3 linked regions of the Variovorax paradoxus genome follow. The protein of the gene in region 2 interacts with the protein of the main gene of each other region in a pairwise test. Links are inferred from orthologs where the notes say so. Each region holds a gene or a part of one and is shown on either strand. Other genes may lie near its edges.

Evidence for each region.
Region 1: the proteins of aceE (region 2) and nth interact in binary tests that used the Escherichia coli proteins (3 or more experiments, as listed by UniProt). The link is inferred for Variovorax paradoxus from one-to-one orthologs.
Region 3: the proteins of aceE (region 2) and QHG62_RS06100 interact in binary tests that used the Escherichia coli proteins (3 or more experiments, as listed by UniProt). The link is inferred for Variovorax paradoxus from one-to-one orthologs.

What each region holds. Positions count from the first base shown.
Region 1 is NZ_CP123990.1:2,540,438-2,544,862, forward strand. Bases 837-3,543 are described here. They hold nth (endonuclease III), read left to right. Parts: upstream 837-1,719; coding sequence 1,720-2,367; downstream 2,368-3,543. Other genes in these bases: QHG62_RS12365 (PLP-dependent aminotransferase family protein), read right to left, coding at 837-1,567; QHG62_RS12375 (SDR family NAD(P)-dependent oxidoreductase), read right to left, coding at 2,386-3,282; QHG62_RS12380 (helix-turn-helix domain-containing protein), read right to left, coding at 3,332-3,543. Outside these bases: QHG62_RS12355 (DUF6172 family protein), read right to left, coding at 1-86; QHG62_RS12360 (hypothetical protein), read left to right, coding at 148-375; more of QHG62_RS12365, read right to left, coding at 380-836; more of QHG62_RS12380, read right to left, coding at 3,544-4,234; QHG62_RS12385 (histidine phosphatase family protein), read right to left, coding at 4,277-4,425. UniProt on the Escherichia coli protein: DNA repair enzyme that has both DNA N-glycosylase activity and AP-lyase activity. The DNA N-glycosylase activity releases various damaged pyrimidines from DNA by cleaving the N-glycosidic bond, leaving an AP (apurinic/apyrimidinic) site.
Region 2 is NZ_CP123990.1:1,781,557-1,786,543, forward strand. What follows is about bases 1,190-4,458. They hold aceE (pyruvate dehydrogenase (acetyl-transferring), homodimeric type), read left to right. Parts: upstream 1,190-1,543; coding sequence 1,544-4,258; downstream 4,259-4,458. Other genes in these bases: QHG62_RS08775 (PAS domain-containing sensor histidine kinase), read right to left, coding at 1,190-1,327; aceF (dihydrolipoyllysine-residue acetyltransferase), read left to right, coding at 4,308-4,458. Also shown: more of QHG62_RS08775, read right to left, coding at 1-1,189; more of aceF, read left to right, coding at 4,459-4,987. UniProt on the Escherichia coli protein: Component of the pyruvate dehydrogenase (PDH) complex, that catalyzes the overall conversion of pyruvate to acetyl-CoA and CO(2).
Region 3 is NZ_CP123990.1:1,254,715-1,259,296, reverse strand. The notes cover bases 922-3,785. They hold QHG62_RS06100 (ATP-binding cassette domain-containing protein), read left to right. Parts: upstream 922-1,381; coding sequence 1,382-3,190; downstream 3,191-3,785. Other genes in these bases: QHG62_RS06095 (ABC transporter permease), read left to right, coding at 3,187-3,785; QHG62_RS06105 (HlyD family efflux transporter periplasmic adaptor subunit), read left to right, coding at 922-1,219. Outside these bases: QHG62_RS06110 (TetR/AcrR family transcriptional regulator), read right to left, coding at 1-111; more of QHG62_RS06105, read left to right, coding at 209-921; more of QHG62_RS06095, read left to right, coding at 3,786-4,323; QHG62_RS06090 (ABC transporter permease), read left to right, coding at 4,337-4,582. UniProt on the Escherichia coli protein: Part of the ABC transporter complex YbhFSR that could be involved in efflux of cefoperazone. Probably responsible for energy coupling to the transport system.

The sequences.
Region 1 (4,425 bases), 760 kb from region 2 along the record:
ATGTACTTGCGAATCTCGTGCTTGATGGCTTCGAGGAGGCGGTCAGGGTGCTTGCCCTCGACCTGAAGCTGAAAGGTTTTTCTCATGGGTGATCGTAACGCGCCGCGCTGTGTACAGTCGGCGGTTCAATGGAAAGCAGGTAAAGACATGGCGCGCGCAAACGACTGGGCAAGCAAGGTAATGGCATTGGTCAACGGCGGCAACGCATCGGCGGCCATCGCGCAGATCAAGGTCGCGCCCTCGGTCAAGGACCTGAAGGCGCTCCAGACCATCATGACGCTGTCGAAAATGAAAGGCCGCTATCCCAATGTGGATGCGGCCATCGAGGACAACTTGGCGCTGCTGGCGGCGCCGCGGCTGCACCGCTCGCCCTGAAGATCTACAGCGCCTGGCCCAGGCGCTTCACGCCCTCTTCGATCTTCGTCACGTCGGCCGTCGCAAAGCTCAACCGCAGCGTCGCCAGATCGGGCTTCTCGGCATAGAACGGCGCGCCCGGCACAAAGGCCACCAGCTGCTCGATGGCGCGCTTGGCCAGTTCGGTTGCATCGGCCAGCTTGCCGTTGGCACCGGTGAGGCGGGCCCAGAAGAACAAGCCGCCCTGCGGCTGGGTAAAGCTCACCGCATCACCCAACTCGCGCTTCAGCGCCGCGCCCATGGCCTGCGCGCGCTGGCCGTACACCTCGCGCACATGCGCCAGCGTGGCCGGCATGCGGCCGCTCTTGAGGTATTGCGCGGCCGTGGCCTGCGAGAAGGTGCTGGTGTGCGCATCGCTGAACTGCTTGCACATGGTGGCCTTGGCCAGCAGCTCGGCGGGGGCGATCATCCAGCCGATGCGAAGGCCCGGGCTCAGCACCTTGCTGAGGCTGCCGCAATGGGCGAGCAGCTCGCGGCTGCCCGGCACGTCCTTGCTCAAAGCCATGATCGAAGGCGGCGGTGCCTCACCGAAGTACAGGTCGCCGTAGGGGTCGTCCTCGACGATCAGCGTCTGGTACTTGACGGCCAGCTCGAGCACCTTCTTGCGGCGCTCCAGGCTCAGCATGGCGCCGCTCGGGTTGCCGAAGGTGGGAATCAGGTAGACGAACTTGGGCTTGTGCTCGGCAATGAGCTTTTCGAGCTCGTCGGTCTTCACGCCGTTGGCGTCGATGGGCGCACTGATGAGCTGGGCGCCGTACAGCCGAAAACACTGGATGGTGGCCAGGAAGGTCGGACCTTCGACAATCACCTTGTCGCCGGGCGAGATCATGGTCTTGCCCAGCAGGTCGAGCGCCTGCTGGCTGCCGGTGGTGACGATCAGGCCGGTCGGGTCCACCTCGACACCCTTGGTCTTCATGAAGGCGCTGAGCTGCGTGCGCAGCGGCTCGTAGCCCTCCGTAGCGCCATATTGCAGCGCGCCGCCGGGTTCTTCGGTCAGCGCCTTCTGGCTCGCCTCCTTCAGGCCCTCGACGTCGAACATGGCGCTGTCGGGAAATCCGCCCGCAAAGCTGATGATGCCGGGCTTGCCCAGCAGCTTGAAGAGTTCGCGGATGGCGGAGGTTTCGACGTTGTCGAGGCGGGAAGCGAATTGCATGGGAAGTCTCACTTTCTGAGGCGCTATTGTGGCGAAAGCCGCGGGCAATAAAGCTGCGTAAGGCCATCGGCTTTCAACGATATATTGCAACTATCGCTGCCCGCCCCCACACCGCCCCCATACGGCAGACGAGCGCCGCGCTTCCAGCCCCCATGAAAAAAGACAACATTCCCCTCTTCTTCGCCACCCTGCAGGCGGCCAATCCCACCCCTGAAACCGAGCTTGAATACGCCACGCCCTTCGAGCTGCTGGCCGCCGTGCTGCTTTCCGCGCAGGCGACGGACGTGGGCGTGAACAAGGCCACCCGCAAGCTTTTTCCGGTGGCGAACACGCCACAAGCCATCCTGAGGCTGGGCGTGGAAGGCCTGGAGGAATACATCAAGACCATCGGGCTCTACCGCAGCAAGGCCAAGCACCTGATCGAGACTTGCCGCATGCTCGTGGAGCAGCACGGCGGCGAAGTGCCGCGCACGCGCGCCGAGCTCGAGGCGCTGCCGGGCGTCGGGCGCAAGACCGCGAACGTGGTGCTCAACGTGGCATTCGGCGAGGCGACGATTGCCGTGGACACGCACATCTTTCGCGTCAGCAACCGCACCGGGCTTGCGCCGGGCAAGACGCCGCTCGAAGTGGAGCTCAAGCTGGAGAAGCGGGTGCCTTTCGAGTTTCGGCTGCATGCGCACCACTGGCTCATCTTGCATGGGCGCTACATCTGCGTGGCGCGCACGCCAAAGTGCTGGGAATGCGCGGTGGCGCCCTACTGCGACTACAAGCCGAAGACGCCTCGGCCCAAGTCGGCCTGATGCCGACCCTTGCCCAGGCTAGAGCTCGAATGCTTCGGGCTGCCGTCCGTCGATGTCGGTAAAGCCGTATTCACGCGCTAGGTCAGCCACGCGGTGCACGCCGCCGCTTTTCTGCATCACCCGCGCGTCGCCCGCCAGCGCGGCAATGGCGCGGCCCAGGTAGCGCGGCGACTCGGTTCTTGCGAGCGCCGGGCGTTCACGCCAATGCGCTTCGTCGGTCTTGTGCCCGGCGAGCACGAACTCGGTTCGCATCCAGCCCGGTGAAAGCGCAAGCGACGCCACACCGTGCGGGCGGAGTTCCTCGGCCATGCCAAAGGCCAACCGGTTCATCGCCGACTTGGCGAGATCGTAGAACAGGTTGCCGCGCATGTACTTGTCGCGGTCCCAGAAGCTGGTGATCGCGATCAGGCCGCTCTTCTGCGCCACCATGAGCGGCGCCGCGAACCGGCTCGCGAGCAGGTGGTTGCGCACGCCGCGGTCGAACATCGAGTCCCAGTTGGAAAGCGGATGCTCCCAGAACGGTGCCTCGAAAACGCCGTCGAAGGTTTCGTGCCCGCCCCAGGCGTTGTTCACCAGCACGTCGAGGCGGCCCTGCTCGCGCTGCACCCGCGCGAAGAGGCTTGCCACGTCGTCTTCCTGTGTGTGGTCGCAGCGCACCGCAATGCCGTGGCCGCCCATGCGCGTGAGTTCATCGGCCGTATCGTCGATGCTGCCCGGGAGGGCTTCGAGTTCCGAGAGCGCGAGGATGCGTCCATAGCTTTCGGCCGGCCGCGCGCGCGTGCTGCGGCCTGTGACGTACACGGTGGCCCCCGCCGCGCCCAGCTCCAGGGCAATGCCGCGGCCGGCGCCCCGGCTGGCGCCGGTCACCACGGCCACGCGGCCCTTCAGCGGCTTCTTGGCTTCGTCGTCTTGCATCGAGTTCTTTCCTTTTTCTCCGAGTTCGAAGCCCGAAGGTACCGCCGCGTCACGTCGCCGTATTGGAAGAAACCGAAACCGTGCGGCCGAGAAACTCGGTCGGCGTGAGGCCGCTGAGCGCCTTGAACTCGTTGACCAGGTGCGACTGGTCGTAGAAGCCGCCATCGAGCGCCAGTTCCGCCCAGCCGGGCATGCGCGGCCGCGGCTGCCGCAAGGCGCGCAGGCAGGCATGCAGCCGCGCGAGCCTGCCCCACGTGCGCGGCGAGAGGCCCACCTGCTGTTGGAACAGCTGCTGCAACCGGCGCTCGCCGATTCCGACCGCTGCCGCCACATCGCGCAGCGACTGCCGCCCGCCCGATTCCCCGATCAGCTGCGCCGCCTTTATTGCGGCCAAAGGGGTGGCCGGTTGAAGGGCCGCGTCAGCCTGCGCCAGCCGCTGCCGGAGCATGGCGCACAGCACCGCAACCCGCGAGGCGTCGTCACACGCGGCTGCCATGCGTTCGCGCAGTTCGGCGCCTTGGCCACGCCAGAGTTGATCGAGGTGCACCGCGGTGCCGGCAATCTCGCCGGCGGGCATGCCGAGCAGCGCCGCGGCCGCGCCGGGGCGCAGCGTGACCGACAGCCCCTCGACGTTGCCGCGCAGCCGAACCAGCGCCGGTGCAGCCGAGGCGCCGATTGCTTCAACGGGCTGCCCGGCGCCGTCACCCACAGAGGGCGCATCGCCAAGGTTGAAGACCAGCCGCACCGCGCCGTCGGGCAGCACGCGCTCGAGCACTTCGCGCCCGTCAGGCAGCGCTTCGCGGTAGAGCAGGATGTGCGCGACGTGCGAGCGCAATGCCGCCGCAACCGGAAAGGTCCGCAGCGACCCCGCCGGCATCGCAGCCTCGGGCCCGTGCAACGGGTCTTCGTCGAGTCGAACGTACAGGCGCTCGTGGAAAGGCTGTGCGGGCATGGCGCGGATGGGGCAATGGAATGGCGCGGACGCTGCCGCCCGTCAGTCGCATTCGATCAGCAGGCACGCCCCGTAGTCAATGGGGCCAGCCGGCCATTGCGTCGCGGCCTCCACGCGCCGCACTCCGCGGTGCAGCAGTTGCACCGCGCGCATCACTCCCGCATGCGTGACCCACACCGCGTCTTGCCCTG
Region 2 (4,987 bases):
CGGTCATCGAGGTCATCCAGCCCGTCTGGTGGCCGCGCGCATCGATCAGCGGCGACACATACAGCCGTGCATTGAACACGCTGCCGTTCTTGCGCTTCACGCGCACCTGGAAGCCGCCGGGCAGGGCGCGGCCGTGCAGTTCTTCCTCGAGCCGCTCGTTCATGACTTCGCGGTCCGATTCCAGCCAGTAGGGGAAGGGCGGCGTCTGGCCTACCAGTTCGGCTTCGCTCCAGCCCGTCATCGCGCAGAAGGCGGCGTTCACGTAGGTGATGCGCCCCTGCAGGTCGAGCACGCGCATGCCGGTGAGCATGGAGTTTTCCATGGCGCGGCGGAAATTGGTCTCGGCAACCAGCCGTTGCTGCGCCTGTTGGCGCCGGCGGGTGTGCCGCCAGGTGCCGATCAGCATCCAGCTCGTGAGCACGCTGAGTGCGCAGACCAGCCAGAACAAGCCATTGCCGACCACCCCCTGCGAGGTGCGGTAGGCCTGCGCGCGCAGCACCAGCGCGTTGCCGACGGGCGACACCGGCACTTCGTATTCGTTGGTTCTTTCGGACCACGGCAGCAGGCGCGTGCCGCCTTCCCTCGGGCTCACGGTGTTGCCCGCAATCGGATTGCCCTTGGCATCGAGCAGCGACACCGCATAGCGCGCCTGCACTTCCGATGGCATGCCGTAGCGCAGCAGGCCGTCGATCGAAAACTCGCCCAGCACCACGCCCGCGAACAGGCCCTGGTCGAAAAGCGGAATGTGCAGCTGCAGCATCGCCGTCGGGTCGCCGCCTGCCATGGGCTGGGAGAACACCGGCTGGCGCAGCTCGCGCGCCAATGCGTAGTTGCTCTCGATGTCGCCTGGCCGCAGCACGTCGCCGATCAGGTGTTGCTGCGCCGGGTGCACGCTCGGCGCGGAATAGCCGGCCTTGAAGCGGCGGCGATCGTCGATCCAGGTGACCGTCTGAAGCTCGGGGAACTGGCTCACCAGCGATTCCGCGCGGCTTGCGAACTCGACCGGATCGATTTCGCGGTTCGACGCGTCGCGCGCAATGCGCATCAGCTGTTCCTGTCGTTCCAGGAGGCGCAGGCGCATGCGTTGCTGCGCGTATTCGACGTCGCGCCGAACCGATTCCTGCTCTCGCTCGACTTCCTCGGTGCGCAGGTACCAGAACGCCGAAACGATGGCGGCAAGAAACAGCAGCACCGCCGCAATGGGCGCGAGCATGGCAACTGCGTCTTGCAGCACCGGCGTTTGCCGGCGCCACCAGCGGCGCCACCAGGACAGAGGGGACGCATTCACGGCGCTGCGGGCCACCGCCAGCGGAGAGGAAAGAGGCATCTTCCGAGTTTAGGGGATGCACCCTTGCGCAGCGCAGGAAAGAGGCGCGGGCATTGGTTCCGGTGCGGCTGCAGCCATGACAACCCTGATCATAAATATCACATTAAGAAATCAATGTGCGCCATTTGAAATAGAAGCATTTCTATGCGAAACTCGCCCGCGTTTATTGAAGACCGCACTTAAATTACAGCCACAGCCCTAATAGGAGAGACAAGCATGTCGGCAAATCCCGAGAACCTGTTCGGCTCGGCCGCGAACGACGCGGACGCCCAGGAGACCCGTGAATGGATGGATGCACTGTCCTCCGTTATTCAGAGCGAGGGGCCTGAGCGGGCTCACTTCCTTCTAGAGCAGTTGCTGGAACATGCGCGGCAGCACAGCATCGACAAGCCGTTCTCGGCCAATACGGCCTACGTCAACACCCTGGAGCCCGACCAGGAAGAGCGCTGCCCCGGCAACCTCGAAATCGAAGAGCGGCTGCGCGCCTACATGCGCTGGAACGCCATGGCCATGGTGGTCAAGGCCAATCGCCACCATCCGCCCGAAGGCGGTGACCTGGGCGGCCACATCGGCTCCTTTGCCTCGTTGGCGAACATGTTCGGCGCGGGCTTCAACCACTTCTGGCACGCCGAGAGCGAAAACCACGGCGGGGATTGCCTCTACATCCAAGGCCACGTGTCCCCCGGCATTTATGCCCGCGCCTACCTGGAAGGCCGCCTGACCGAAGAGCAGCTGCTCAATTTCCGGCAGGAAGTCGACGGCAAGGGCCTGTCGAGCTACCCGCATCCGAAACTGATGCCCGAGTTCTGGCAATTTCCCACGGTCTCGATGGGCCTTGGGCCGCTGATGGCCATCTACCAGGCCCGTTTCCTCAAATACCTGCACGCCCGCGGCATTGCCAACACCGAGAACCGCAAGGTCTGGGTGTTCTGCGGCGACGGCGAAATGGACGAAGTCGAGTCGATGGGCGCCATTGGCCTGGCGGCGCGCGAGAAGCTCGACAACCTGATCTTCGTGATCAACTGCAACCTGCAGCGCCTGGACGGCCCAGTGCGCGGCAACGGCAAGATCATCCAGGAACTCGAGGGTGAATTCCGCGGTTCGGGCTGGAACGTCATCAAGCTGATCTGGGGCAGCAACTGGGATCCGCTGCTGGCGCGCGACAAGGAAGGTGCGCTGCGCAAGATCATGATGGAAACCAACGACGGCGACTATCAGGCCTTCAAGGCCAACGACGGCGCCTACGTTCGCAAGCATTTCTTCGGCCGCGACCCGCGCACGCTCGAGATGGTTTCCAAGATGAGCGACGACGACATTTGGCAGCTGCGCCGCGGCGGGCACGATTCGCAGAAGGTCTACGCCGCTTTCCATGCGGCCGTGAAGCACGAAGGCCAGCCCACGGTGCTCCTGATCAAGACGGTCAAGGGCTTTGGCATGGGCAAGATCGGCGAGGGCAAGAACAACGTCCACCAGACCAAGAAGCTCAGCGACGAGGACATCATGGCCTTCCGCGACCGCTTCAACATTCCGATTCCGGACAGCAAGATTGCCGATCTGCCGTTCTACAAGCCGGCCGACGACACGCCGGAAATGAAGTACCTGCACGAGCGCCGCAAGGCCCTCGGCGGCTACCTGCCGCACCGCCGCACCAAGGCCGACGAGAGCTTCACGGTGCCTTCGCTCGACACCTTCAAGTCGGTGATGGAACCCACGGCCGAAGGCCGCGAGATCTCGACCACGCAGGCCTATGTGCGCTTCTTGACGCAGCTCTTGCGCGACAAGGCGCTGGGCCCGCGCGTGGTGCCCATCCTGGTGGACGAGGCCCGCACCTTCGGCATGGAAGGGTTGTTCCGCCAGATCGGCATCTACAACCCCGCAGGCCAGCAGTACACACCGGTCGACAAGGACCAGGTCATGTACTACAAGGAAGACAAGGCCGGCCAGATCCTGCAGGAAGGCATCAACGAAGCCGGCGGCATGTCCAGCTGGATTGCCGCGGCCACGTCGTACAGCACCAACAACCGCATCATGGTGCCGTTCTACGTGTACTACTCGATGTTCGGCTTCCAGCGTATCGGCGACCTGGCCTGGGCGGCCGGAGACATGCAGGCGCGCGGCTTCCTGCTGGGCGGTACGTCGGGGCGCACCACGCTCAACGGCGAAGGCCTGCAGCACGAAGATGGCCACAGCCACATCCTGGCCAACACCATTCCCAACTGCGTGAGCTACGACCCGACCTTCGCGCACGAAGTGGGCGTGATCCTGCACCATGGCCTGAAGCGCATGGTCGAGAAGCAGGACAACGTCTATTACTACCTGACGCTGCTCAACGAGAACTACCCGATGCCCGGCCTGCAACCCGGCACTGAAGAGCAGATCATCAAGGGCATGTACCTGTCGAAGCAGGGCCCCGCGCTCAAGGCCAAGGCACCCACGGTGCAGCTGCTGGGCAGCGGCACCATCCTGCGCGAAAGCTTTGCCGCGCAGGAACTGCTCGAGAAGGACTGGGGCGTGTCGGCTTCCGTGTGGAGCTGCCCGAGCTTCAACGAGCTGACGCGCGACGGCCAGGACGCCGACCGCTGGAACCTGCTGCACCCCGACCAGACGCCGCGCGTGCCTTTCGTGGCCGAGCAGCTCTCGCCGACCACCGGCCCGGTGATCGCGTCGACCGACTACATGAAGGCGTACGCGGAGCAGATCCGCCCCTTCATTCCGAAGGGCCGCAACTACAAGGTGCTGGGCACCGATGGCTTCGGCCGCAGCGACTTCCGCAACAAGCTGCGCGAGCACTTCGAAATCAACCGCCACTACATCGTGGTGGCCGCGCTCAAGGCGCTGAGCGAAGATGGCACAGTGCCCGTGGCCAAGGTGGTTGAAGCGATCAAGAAGTACGGCATCAATGTCGACAAGGTCAATCCGCTTTACGCCTGAACATCAACAACCAACGAACGAACGGCGCCTCACGGCGGGAGACAACGATATGGCAGCAGTGGAAGTGAAGGTGCCGGACATCGGCGATTTCGATGAAGTCGCGGTGATCGAGGTGCTTGTGAAGGTGGGCGACACGGTCAAGGCCGAGCAGTCGCTCATCACCGTGGAATCGGACAAGGCGTCGATGGAGATTCCGTCGTCGACCGCCGGTGTGGTGAAAGAAATCAAGGTCGAGGTCGGCGGCAAGGTGAAAGAGGGCTCCGTGGTCCTCGTGCTCGAGGCCGAAGGGGCTGCGGCGGCACCGGCTTCGGCGCCTGCAGCCGCTGCGGCTCCTGCGGCTGCCGCACCGGCGCCCGCAGCCGCGGCGCCTGCTCCGGCTGCCGCGCCTGCGGCTTCGGGCCCCATCGAAATCAAGGTGCCCGACATCGGCGATTTCAAGGATGTCGCGGTCATCGAGTTGCTGGTGAAACCCGGCGACACCATCGCGGCCGACCAGTCGCTCATCACCGTCGAATCGGACAAGGCCTCGATGGAAATTCCGTCGTCGGCTGCAGGCGTGCTCAAGGAGCTCAAGGTCAAGGTGGGCGACACGGTCAATATCGGTGACCTGATTGCCGTGCTGGAAGGCGCCGCAGGTGGTGCGGCCCCTGCGCCTGCGCCCGCGCAGGCTGCTGCAGCCGCTGCGCCGGCAACGGCGACCGCCAGTGTGCCAACTCCGGTTGCCGCTCC
Region 3 (4,582 bases), 530 kb from region 2 along the record:
GCCTGCCGTCTCGAGGATGTGCAGTCGGGTGGCGTTTCCGTCGGTGCGGGGGGTGCGCGCGGCAGTGGAGCGTGGAGCGGGAGAACGGGTGCTGGAAGAGCGGGAAGCCATAGCCCAAGGTTAAACGAAATGAAAAAATACTTCAAATTCAAATTTCAATTTGATAACATGCGGCTACTCCAAGTCTGGAACCCGGCAGGAACCGCTCATGAACAAGAAACCTCTCATCGCCGTTGCCCTCGTGGCGCTCGCTTCCGCGGCGGGCGGCTGGTGGTACGTCCATCGCTCGGCTCCGCCATCCGACACGCTCGTGCTGTACGGCAATGTCGATGTGCGCCAGGTCTCGCTGGCTTTCAACGCGAATGAGCGCGTGGCGGAACTCGCCGTACGCGAAGGCGACCGTGTGCGCGCCGGGCAGTTGCTCGGCAAGCTCGACACCCGCTCGCTCGCGCTGCGCGTGGCGCAGTCGCAGGCGCGCATCGGCGTGCAGGAGCAGGCCCTTCTGCGCCTGAAGACCGGCAGCCGCCCCGAAGAACTGGCGCAGGCCGGCGCCCAGGTGGCCGCCGCGCAGGCCGATGCCGACCTGGCGCAGCAGCAGCTCGCGCGCCTGCAGGCCATCGGCCAGACCACGGCCGGCCGCGCCGTGAGCCAGCAAGACCTCGACAGCGCTCAGGCCCGCCGCAAGGTGGCGCTGGCGCAGCTGGACAACGCCCGCAAGGCACAGCAGCTCGCGGTGGCCGGCCCGCGCAAGGAAGACATCGCGCAGGCGCAGGCGCAGCTCGAATCGGCCCGCGCCGACCTCGCGCTCATGAATCACCAGCTGGCAGAAGCCGAGCTCAAGTCGCCCATCGATGCCGTGGTGCGCGCCCGCCTGCTCGAACCCGGCGATATGGCCTCGCCGCAGCGCCCGGCCTTCACGCTGGCCATCACCGATCCCAAGTGGGTGCGCGCCTATGTGGCCGAACCCAACCTGGGCCGCGTGCGCCCCGGGCAGCAGGCAAGCGTGACCACAGACAGCCAACCCGACCAGCCGGTGGCTGGCAAGGTGGGCTACATCTCGTCGGTGGCCGAGTTCACGCCCAAGACGGTGCAGACCGAAGAGCTGCGAAGCAGCCTCGTGTATGAAATACGCGTGATGGTCGACGACAAGGAAGACCGGCTGCGGCTCGGCATGCCGGCGACCGTGCGGCTGCAGCTGACTTCGAACGGCAGGCCGTGATGACGAACCTCATCGCTCGTCGTCGCGCATTGCTCCCTCCCCTTCCGGGGGAGGGCTGGGGTGGGGGCAAGCAGCGTGTCCATCGGGCGCTCTGCCCTGCCCCCATCCCAACCTTCCCCCGAGAGGGGAAGGAGCAAGGCCGCATGCCAGGAGGGACGTTGAATGCTGCGCGCTGAGCCGGCCGTCAGCGGACGCTCGCTGCACAAGCGCTTCACGGTCAAGGCGTCGAAGACAGCCGTGCACGCGCTCGACGGCGTGTCGCTCGAAATTCCTGCCGGCACGCTCACCGCGCTGGTCGGGCCCGACGGCGCGGGCAAGACGACGCTGCTGCGGCTCATGGCCGGCCTGATGCGCGCCGACGAAGGCGAACTGCGCGTGCTGGGCATCGATGTATCCGCCGACCCGCAGGCGGTGCAGGACCGCATCAGCTACATGCCCCAGCGCTTCGGCCTCTACGAAGACCTGAGCGTGCAGGAGAACCTCGACCTCTACGCCGACTTGCACGGCGTGCCGCCTACGCAGCGGCGCGACCGCTATGCGCGGCTGATGGAAATGACCGACCTCGGCCGCTTTACCGACCGCCCCGCGGGCAAATTGTCAGGCGGCATGAAGCAGAAGCTCGGCCTGGCCTGCACGCTGGTGCGCTCGCCCGACCTGCTGCTGCTCGACGAGCCCACCGTGGGTGTTGACCCGCTCTCGCGGCGCGAGCTCTGGCAGATCGTTCAGCAGCTGGTCGACGAAGAAAAACTTTCCGTCATCGTGAGCACCGCTTACCTCGACGAGGCCGAGCGCTGCAGCCATGTGTTCGTGCTGCGCGAAGGCCAGCTGATTGCAGAAGGCACGCCGGCCGAGATCCGCGACCGCGCCGAGGGCCTGTGCTTCGTCGCCACGCCGCCGCCGGGCGAGGCACCGCGCCTGATGCAGGCCCGCCTGCTCGATGCGCAGCAAGACATCGTCGATGCCGTTCCGCACGGCGGCGAGGTGCGCTTCATCCGCCGGCCCGGCACCGGCGATGCGGCGCTTGCGGCGCTGCTGGCCGGCGCCCGTGCCGAACCGGTGCCGCCCCGGCTTGAAGACGGCTTCATGACGCTGCTGCGCACGCAGCAGGCACCCGCTGCAGTAGCGCAACCAGCGGTGGCCGATAGCCTTGCCCCGGCCGCGGGCGAGCCCGGCGAAGTGGTCATCGAAGTGAAAGACCTGGTGCGCCGCTTCGGCGACTTCGTGGCCGTGGCGAGCACCAGCTTCTCCGTGCGGCGCGGCGAAATCTTCGGCCTGCTCGGGCCCAACGGCGCGGGCAAGACCACCACCTTTCGCATGCTCTGCGGCCTGCTGCCCGCCAGCGGCGGCCAGTTGCGCGTGGCCGGCGTCGACTTGCGCCATGCGCGCGCGCAGGCCCGGCAGCGCATCGGCTACGTGTCGCAGAAATTCGCGCTCTACGGCAACCTTACCGTGCGCGAGAACCTTTCGTTCTTCGGCGGCGCCTACGGCCTGCGCGGACAGAAGCTGCAGGCGCGCATGGACACCGTGCTGCGCCAGTTCGACCTGGAGCGGGAACTCGACGCGCCCAGCGGACAGCTGCCCGGCGGCTACAAGCAGCGCCTTGCCATGGCGACGGGCCTGCTGCACGAACCCGAGATTCTCTTTCTGGACGAACCCACCAGCGGCGCCGACCCGCTCGCGCGCCGCGAGTTCTGGCGCCGCATCACGGCGCTGGCCGAAGGCGGCACCACCGTCGTCATCACGACCCACTTCATGGAAGAGGCGGAATACTGCGACCGCATCGTGATCCAGGACGCGGGCAAGGTGCTGGCCATCGGCACCCCGCTCGAAGTGCGGGCGCAGGCGCTCGACGGTGAGCGGGAAGAACAGCGCATCGACATGGAACAGGCCTTCATCGGAATCGTCGAGAAAGCGCGTCGGCAAGAGCGCCATATAAAAAGCGAGAAGGAAAGCGAGAAGGTGGCGGCATGAGCGGCTTCTGGACCCGGCTCATCTCGCTCACGCGCAAGGAGTTTCGCCAGTTGCTGCGCGACCGAAGCAACCTGGCCATCGGCATCCTGCTGCCGATGGTGCTGATCCTGATCTTCGGCTACGGTATGTCGCTCGACGTGAAGAACGCACCGGTGGGCGTGGTGCTCGAAGACTCGTCGCCCACGGCGCATGAAGCCATTGCCGGCCTGCAGCTCTCGCCCACCATCGCGCCCGTGCTGCTCGGCTCCATGCACGACGCCGAGGCGTTGATGCGCGAGCGCAAGATCGACGGCATCGTGCGCGTGCCGGCGGACTTTTCGCGCTCGCTGGCCGCGGGCAACGCGCGCGTGCAGCTCATCGTGCACGGCGCGGACGCCGGGCGCGCGACCATCATCCTGGCCTACGTAAGCGGCGCTCTCGCGCAAACGGCCGTGCGGCAGGCCGACCGCGGCGGGCGCACCACCGGCGCAGACGCCCCCGTCATCGGCCGGGTGACGGTGGAGCAGCGCATGTGGTTCAACACCGCGAACACCAGCACCTGGTACCTGGTACCCGGGCTCATCGTGCTCATCATGACGCTGGTCGGCGCGTTTCTCACCGCACTGGTCATGGCACGCGAATGGGAGCGCGGCACGCTCGAGGCGCTGTTCGTCACGCCCGTGCGCCCGGTAGAAATACTGCTGGCCAAGATCATTCCGTACTTTGCGGTGGGCATGCTGGGCCTGGCCCTGTGCCTGCTGGCCGCTCGCTTTCTGTTCGCGGTGCCCATGGTCGGCTCGCCGTTCGCGGTGGTGCTCAGTTCGATGCTCTACCTGATCGTGGCGGTGAGCCTTGGCCTCGTGATCTCGTCCGTCACGCGCAATCAGTTTCTCGCGAGCCAGGTGGCGCTGATCGCAACCTTCATGCCTTCGATGATGCTGTCGGGCTTTTTGTTCGACCTGCGCAATGTGCCTGCCGTGGTGCGCGCCATCGGCCATGTGCTGCCGGCCACCTACTTCATGGACCTGATCAAGACACTGTTTCTCGCCGGCGACGTCTGGCCTCTGATCTTGCGCAACTGCGCAATCCTCGCGGCCTATGCGGTCGGGCTGCTGCTGCTTGCCCGCGCCGTCACGCGCAAGAGCCTCGACTGACGGAAGGCGCCCCATGACCGATTTTCTGCTGCGCATCGCCAACCTCTGCCGCAAGGAGCTGCTTGCCATTCTCAAGGACCCGGCAAGCCGCGTGATCCTGTTCGTTCCGGCCATCATGCAAAGCCTCATCTTCGGGTACGGCGCCACGTACGACCTTTCGAACGTGCCCTATGCCCTGCTCGACCAGAGCCGCACGGGTGCGTCGACGGAGCTGATTGCGCACCTGGACAGCACCGGCGTCTTTCATCGGGTGGCCACG